2 regions of the Paenibacillus litoralis genome follow, and region 1 is predicted to be linked to the other one. Evidence: riboswitches for the same ligand, from Rfam matches in the RefSeq annotation. Region 1 holds a riboswitch; the other holds the start of a gene.
What was found. A riboswitch is a leader RNA that binds a small molecule or an ion and turns the genes downstream of it on or off. The one in region 1 is predicted to bind thiamine pyrophosphate.
Positions count from the first base shown of each region.

Region 2: it holds a riboswitch for thiamine pyrophosphate, as region 1 does, so the genes downstream of both, ACKGJP_RS26885 (ECF transporter S component) here and thiS (sulfur carrier protein ThiS) in region 1, are expected to answer to the same signal.

Region 1 covers NZ_CP176395.1:7,172,344-7,175,751, forward strand. The annotation lists gene ACKGJP_RS30185 (IclR family transcriptional regulator) at 1-276, shown strand, start outside; gene ACKGJP_RS30190 (thiazole synthase) at 347-1,120, opposite strand; gene thiS (sulfur carrier protein ThiS) at 1,188-1,388, opposite strand; TPP riboswitch at 1,535-1,676, opposite strand; gene ACKGJP_RS30200 (nucleotidyltransferase-like protein) at 1,715-2,578, opposite strand; gene ACKGJP_RS30205 (YgzB family protein) at 2,692-3,060, shown strand; gene ACKGJP_RS30210 (glycosyl hydrolase family 18 protein) at 3,116-3,408, opposite strand, start outside.
Region 2 covers NZ_CP176395.1:6,349,620-6,353,027, forward strand. The annotation lists gene ACKGJP_RS26880 (ABC transporter ATP-binding protein) at 1-1,252, opposite strand, end outside; gene ACKGJP_RS26885 (ECF transporter S component) at 1,279-1,860, opposite strand; TPP riboswitch at 2,061-2,166, opposite strand; gene ACKGJP_RS26890 (FtsW/RodA/SpoVE family cell cycle protein) at 2,219-3,408, opposite strand, start outside.

The sequences.
Region 1 (3,408 bases):
GAAAATACGATTACGAATGCGGCCGATTTCAAAAAAGCGCTTGACGTCATCCGCAAGCAAGGGTACTCCACTGAGGATGAAGAGGGAGAGCTCGGCATCCGCTGCATCGGTTCCGCCATTTTCGATCACACCAAGCAGCTCAAAGCTGCGATCAGCATAACGGGACTTCGCACGGATATGCCGATCCAGCAGATTCCAGCGTTAGGCGCGCTGGTGAATCAAGCCGCTCAGGACATTTCCCGACGGCTTGGATTTCCGCAGCAGGTGGAAGCTTGACGTCCAAAAGCAAAAAAGCTGTTTGAATCCGCATCCTTCGCGGTTCAAACAGCTTTTTTTACATTATCGTTTATTCGATCATGCCTTCGACCGGGCTGCTGGCGGAAGCATAACGCTTCTTCGGAATGCGTCCAGCCAGGAAGCCTTTGCGTCCCGCTTCTACCGCAAGCTTGAACGCTTCGGCCATAAGAACGGGATCTTGTGCAAGCGACACAGCCGTGTTGAGCAGCACGCCGTCCGCTCCGAGCTCCATCGCAAGCGCCGCGTCGGCCGGTCCGCCGATTCCGGCGTCCACGATAATCGGCACTTTGGCCTCTTCGATGATAAAGCGCAGATTGTTCGGGTTGATGATCCCTTGGCCGGAGCCGATCGGAGAAGCGCCCGGCATCACTGCGGCCGCTCCCGCCTCCTGCAGCTTGCGGGCCAAAATCGGATCGTCCGACGTATACGGGAGAACGATAAACCCTTCGTCCACTAATATTTTAGTCGCCTCAAGCGTGCCTACGGGATCGGGCAGCAGCGTTTTCGGATCGCCGATCACTTCCACTTTGATCATGTCGCACAACCCGCTGGCTTTGGCGAGACGGGCGATACGGACGGCTTCCTCCACCGTATAAGCGCCGGCGGTGTTCGGCAGCAGCGTATATTGCTTCAGGTTCAGCGTTTCGAGAAAATTAGGCGAATCCGGATTGTCGATCGGAAGACGGCGGATGGCGAAGGTCAATACTTCCGTTTTGGATGCTTCAACCGCTTTGCCCTGGATATCCAGAGCGGGAAACTTGCCTGTTCCGAGAAGCAGGCGGGACTGAAATTCATAGGGTCCGATTTTCAAAAGATCTTTCATGATTAGCGCTCTCCTTCATTTATCCGTAGTTTGATAATGTCCTGTTCTGCTAGCGAAATGTCGCGCTTTATCCGCCGCCGACAAAATGCACGATTTCCACTTGATCGCCGTTTTGAAGCTTCGTATCGCTATAATGGGTACGTTCGATAATCGTACGGTTCAGTTCGACGACCAAAATTTTATGCTCAAGCTTGAATGCGGCGAGCAGCTCGCTGACCGTGCCTACGTTCTCCACATCCCGAAGCTCCCCGTTGACGGTAAGCTGCATGGTGTTCCCTCCTTCATGTCTTCTCTGGACTTGCTCCCGGATCGAGAAACAGCGCAATAATAACCGCCGTTCGGGAACCTCCTTGCTTTCTTCGGAAACGAAAAAAAGCCAACCGCATAGGGTTGACTTCAAGGGCTACACGCCAAAAAAACGCATAACCACTTCCCTACGCTGGTATGATCCAGGCGGCGCACAAAAGCGAAATCCGCTATGCGCCTTTTCAGGTTCCAAGGGTTTCAGACGGCGTCTGTTCTCAGCCCGGCAGTTCAGGCTCCCCTAGTGGTAAAAAAGTATTCAATAAGCAATAGTATAGCACATACGGCAAACTATTTGGTATAGCGGATTTCGAGCTCGGCAAAATCGTCCGTCAGCGCTACGGCCACTTCATTGACGAGCGACTTTTTGACGAGCTTGTTCAGCAAGAGCGTCAACTCCTGCAAGTCGCTGAATTCTGGCATTGCCAGGAGCTCCGCGGAGCTCCACGGCTCCTCCCGGCTGCTCAGTGCACGGAGCAGCGGCATACAGCAGCTTTCCATTTTGGACATGACGGAAAACTCGCAGGCCAGCAGCACAAGCTCGACGCGCTGTCTGAGCGTCTCCATGCTCGAGGTCAGCTCCTCGTACAGTTTGTACACGCCCGGATTGATCCGGTGAACCTGCTCCCATACCGTCATCTCCGGATGGCTCCCGTGCTCGATAATGACGATTCGCGCCCAATGATGCAGAGCCGCCATTACACAGCTGTAGGCATCCATGACATGATCCTCGCGCAAGTAATCCTTGGCTTTGGAATACGTTCGTAAAAATGCGGCAAACTCCGCCATCATCTTCCGTTCGCGCAGCCGATCCGGAAATTCAAGCAGCCGGTGACGCAAATGCTCCAGCTCCCCTCTGCGATCCAACAAGATTTCACCTCGTACGATCCACTCCATCGTGTTCCGGTTCTCTTCACCTTGAACCAGGCTCTCCAGCTCGTCCGCTTTCAGCCATCGTTCTTGTATACGGCTTCCGTCTTTTATATAATGAAATAGATTATCGGTGCATAATTCCCGATCGTAGACGATCAGCACCAGCCGATGGAAATGATCGGTCATAGGTCCATGCGCCGTCTCATATTCGTACAGAAGCACACTCATGACGTGTACTTCCATTTTCAATCGTTCGATGAGCTCGGTTTTGAATCGGTCCATGCCAGCCTCCGTCGTAGCCTTAATTTCTGTATACTGTACATTTCTACACCGAACACAACTTTCCTGCCGAATGGGAGAAAAGTCACATTTTCTGATGGAAGAAGAGGAAACGGATGTTATTTAAATCAAGTAAAGTCAATGAATTTCGGCTTTGGGGCCTATTGCTGACGATGTTCGGCCTGCTGATTATGGTACTGGGCATGGCCGGTATCGTGTTCGAGTGGGGCACGTTCGGTCGCGTCATCGCCGCTATATTTCTTGTCCTCGGGCTCATTAGCGTATTTGCAAGCATGGCCGTTTATTTCTGGGCAGGCATGCTCTCGACGAGCGCAGTCGTGCTGGAATGCCCGGAATGCGGCAAAACGACGAAGCTGCTCGGCAAAACCGACCGCTGCATGTTCTGCAAAACGATTTTGACGCTCGATCCGACACATGCGCCGAAAGAAACGGCGGAGGCTGCGACGCAGCATTCCTCACAGTAAGCCATTCAAAAAAAGCACCCGCTCGCGATGAACTCGCTTGTCGGGTGCTTTTGCGTTACGGCCTCTTCTCGAGGGTTTCCTTGATTACGTTCCAAATATCGGGCGTTTCGAATGTCCGGCTCCAGGAGGCGATGCCGGCAAGATCGTGCTTTTTGACAAGCTCGGCCCTGCTCTTCATGGAAACCGCGTCTTCGATCCAGATTTTGATCGTTTTGCCGTCTTCTTTATACTCCACGTAATTGTTGCCGGCTTCCTGATCGTACGTCGGCGTAAGATTTTTGTCTTTGATCGTTTTCTGAATGACGTCCATCCCGACGGCCTTGGAGCTGACCTTCGTTTTGCCGTCCT
Region 2 (3,408 bases), 820 kb from region 1:
CGTCCAGCAGCAGAACCGGCTGCTCCTTCACGATAGCGCAGGCGACGCTCAGTCTGCGCTTCTGGCCCATCGACAGCAAATACGGATGCTGCGCGGACTTCCCCGTCAGTTCGAACAAACCGAGGAGCCGCTTCGTCTTCTCCGCGACCTCCTTCTCCGGAAGCCTGTCAAGCCGGAGCGTATAGGCGACCTCGTCATAGACGGAGTTGGTGACGAATTGAAATTCCGGGTTCTGAAAGACGTACGCGAGCTGTGAAGCAAGATCGTCAACCTGTGCCGCATCCCGCCCGTTCACCTTGTAGCTGCCGGACGTTCGGATGAGCTGCATCAGCGACAGCAGCAGCGTGCTTTTGCCCGCGCCGTTATGTCCAACGACGGTGATCCACTCTCCCGGACGAACGTCGGCCTTTTGCACGAACAGCTTTTCGGTTTTTCCCCGGTAACCGGCAAACGCGTCCAGCGAAAGAAGCGGATTGCCCGAAGCCGGCAGAAGCGGCTCAGCCTCTGGCTGGGGATGCCGCGCCGAATAATCGTCCCAGACGCCGGGATACCAAATGCCGTAATCGATCAGTTGCTGCTTGTAGCGGTCGAACACTTCGTTTTTCCCGCCGTCCCCCAGGATTCTGCCTTGGTCGTCGAACAGGACGACCCTATCGACAAAATCGACGATGCTGTCGATCTTGTGTTCGACGATGAGCACCGTTTTATCGCGGCCGACCGCCTTAATCGTTTCCCAAACTTGCTCGGTCCCTTCCGGATCAAGGAGTGCGGTCGGTTCGTCGAGAAACAGCACGTCAGGCTCAAGGGCGAGAACGGAAGCGATCGCCAGACGCTGCTTCATGCCTTGGGAAAGCGCGTTGATCGGCGTATGGATATCATCCAGCCGCAAACCGGCAAGCTCCAGGTAATGCCGAATCCGCTGCGGCATCTCCGCGCGCGGAACCTGCAGGTTTTCGAGCACGAAAGCCAGCTCTTCATCTACGAAAGGCATGCAGAACTGCGTATCGGGATCTTGAAACACATACCCCCATGACGAAGGGAGCGTAATGTCCTCGTGCTTCATCGGCACTTCCACCGATCGGGGGATGATGCCTGTCAGCACTTGAAGGAGCGTCGATTTGCCGCATCCGCTCGGACCGAGCAGCAGTACCTTCTCCCCTTGGCCTACCTCAAAAGACAGGTCGCGGAACAGCAAGCCTTCGTCGCCGGGAAATTTCAGTCGCAGCTGTTTGACGCCTGCTTCCGTAATCATCTGTCATTCTCCTCGGCTTTCCAAATTTAATGGTCCAGCGCGTTGTAATCTTCCTTGGATACGGGACGCAGCTGCTTCGTCACGCCGGTAGCCTCAAGAGCCTTGACGAGATAGTAAGCGAAAAAGCCGCAGATGACGATCGAACCGATCGTCCTGGCTCCGATCATAAGGGTCAAATTCCATGCCGACAGATCGGTAATGTAATTATTGTAGAAATCCATAATAAGCGAACCGACGCTGGAGCCGATCGCGGCGAGCGAGGCGACGCCTATCGTAAACCTTTTGTACCCGAAGGCGGCAAATGCCAGCTCCGCGAATAAGCCTTGCAGCAGGCCGGACAGCAGCACGGATACGCCGTATTGCGAGCCGGTAACAAGCTCCGCCGACGCAGCCGCCACCTCGGCCAAAAGCGCGACGCCGGGCTTGCGAATCAGCAATGCCGCTACCGTTCCGGCAATAAACCACATCCCGTAGATGAGCTCCTCCAAACGGATACCGAACGGTTTGGCCGCATCATAGAGCGGTCCCCACAGCTTATAGACGATCCCGAACACAACGGCGATCACAACCGTCACCAAAATATCTGCCAACTTAAGACCTTTTCCCATCGTCCTGCACTCCCTTTTCTTCTAAAATGTCCAGCCGGCTCCCGTTCCGGAGCCCGGACTTTATGAATTGCCACTAGACGCCTCACCGTATGAGGCGTGTCCTCAGAAGCTTACTCCTTACCTTACGAGGGGGACTAAAACAAAAAAGCCACCCCGTAAAGGAGTGGCGGAAAGTCGATGCCGCGCGGCAACCGGTTCAAGGAACCGTTCTTCCACTTCCCTACGCTGGTTCTAACCAGATCAGGTTCAGAGGGTCTAGGATCTTGCGATCCAGTCTCAGCCGCTTTGGCTCCCCTAGTGACAGTTTTATATTAGCACGCATTTGTCAAAAGTCAACATTCAAGTTGTAACCCGCCCGTCACGCTTCCGTCCTGCCGAATGCCGGGTCATTCGCCGCAGGCTTGCGTCCAAGCCGGTAAACGCTGAGAAAAAGACCCATCAGCAGCGCCTCGGTAATCGAGCTCGATCCGCCGTAGCTGATAAACGGTAACCCCAGCCCGATAATCGGCAGCAAGCCGATCGCCATCAGGAAATTCCAGAAGAAGTGAATCGAAAAGTAAGCGATAACGACCGCGGCCAGCATTTTCCCGAATGAATCGGTAGTCCGCCCCGCGGCTTGCAGAAAGCGCAGTGCGAGCATCACGGCCGCAGCGACGACGATTGCGCCTGCCGCCCAGCCGAGGGCATAAACCAGATATGGAAAAATCAGCTCCGCATGGACGGCGGGAATCCCCTTTACACCGTGTGCGAAGCCTTGTCCCCATAGTCCGCCCTGCTCGATCAAGAACAACGATTTCTTCGTGTAAAAGGAGGCGTCGGGATCATTGCCGAAAAACGCCTTCAGTCTCTGCAGTCCATAAGAGCCTCCGGCTGCCAAGCCGACTGTACAGCAGGCCGCCGTTAGGCCGATCAGCGCGAACCGCTCCTTCATGCGCGAGCAAACCAAAAGCAAAATCAGTCCCGTTGCGTAAACGAACAAGGCCGAAAACGAACGAATCTGAAATAACCCCATAAACGGTATGACAACGAACCATAGCAGCTTCCACAGCAGTCCGTCCGCATACAGCGCCCACTCTTTGGCGAAGCGCGGAATTTGAATGCGCATAAGCGGCTCCGATCCGGAGATTCCATCCCGGGAGCCCTTACTTGATTCGCCCGAAGCCGGGAATACGGTATCCTTTACCCTCGTGCCCGCAATCTGTCCGCTTACCGCAATCAAAAGCAAGACGGCAGCAAAAAAAGAAACGTCGATACGCATGGAGTTGAAAGGCAGCTCGAGATGCGGGACGCCGTTTACCGTGCCGCTGCTCCACGCCGTCATTACGATCAGCAGGATCGCTCCTGCATAGAGGTGCCAGGTGTAGCGGAGCAGCTTGCGGTAATCGAAAAGCGCAACGCCCGCGAGCACGAAGACGCCTGCCAGCTGGGCCTTCAGCTTATTGACGAACAGCGCATCGTTAAGCCAGCTCCCGCTTACTACGATCGATAGCATGGCCAGCAATCCGACCGCCATAAAGAATGCCGTCAGCGCGATGACCGTCCATTCGA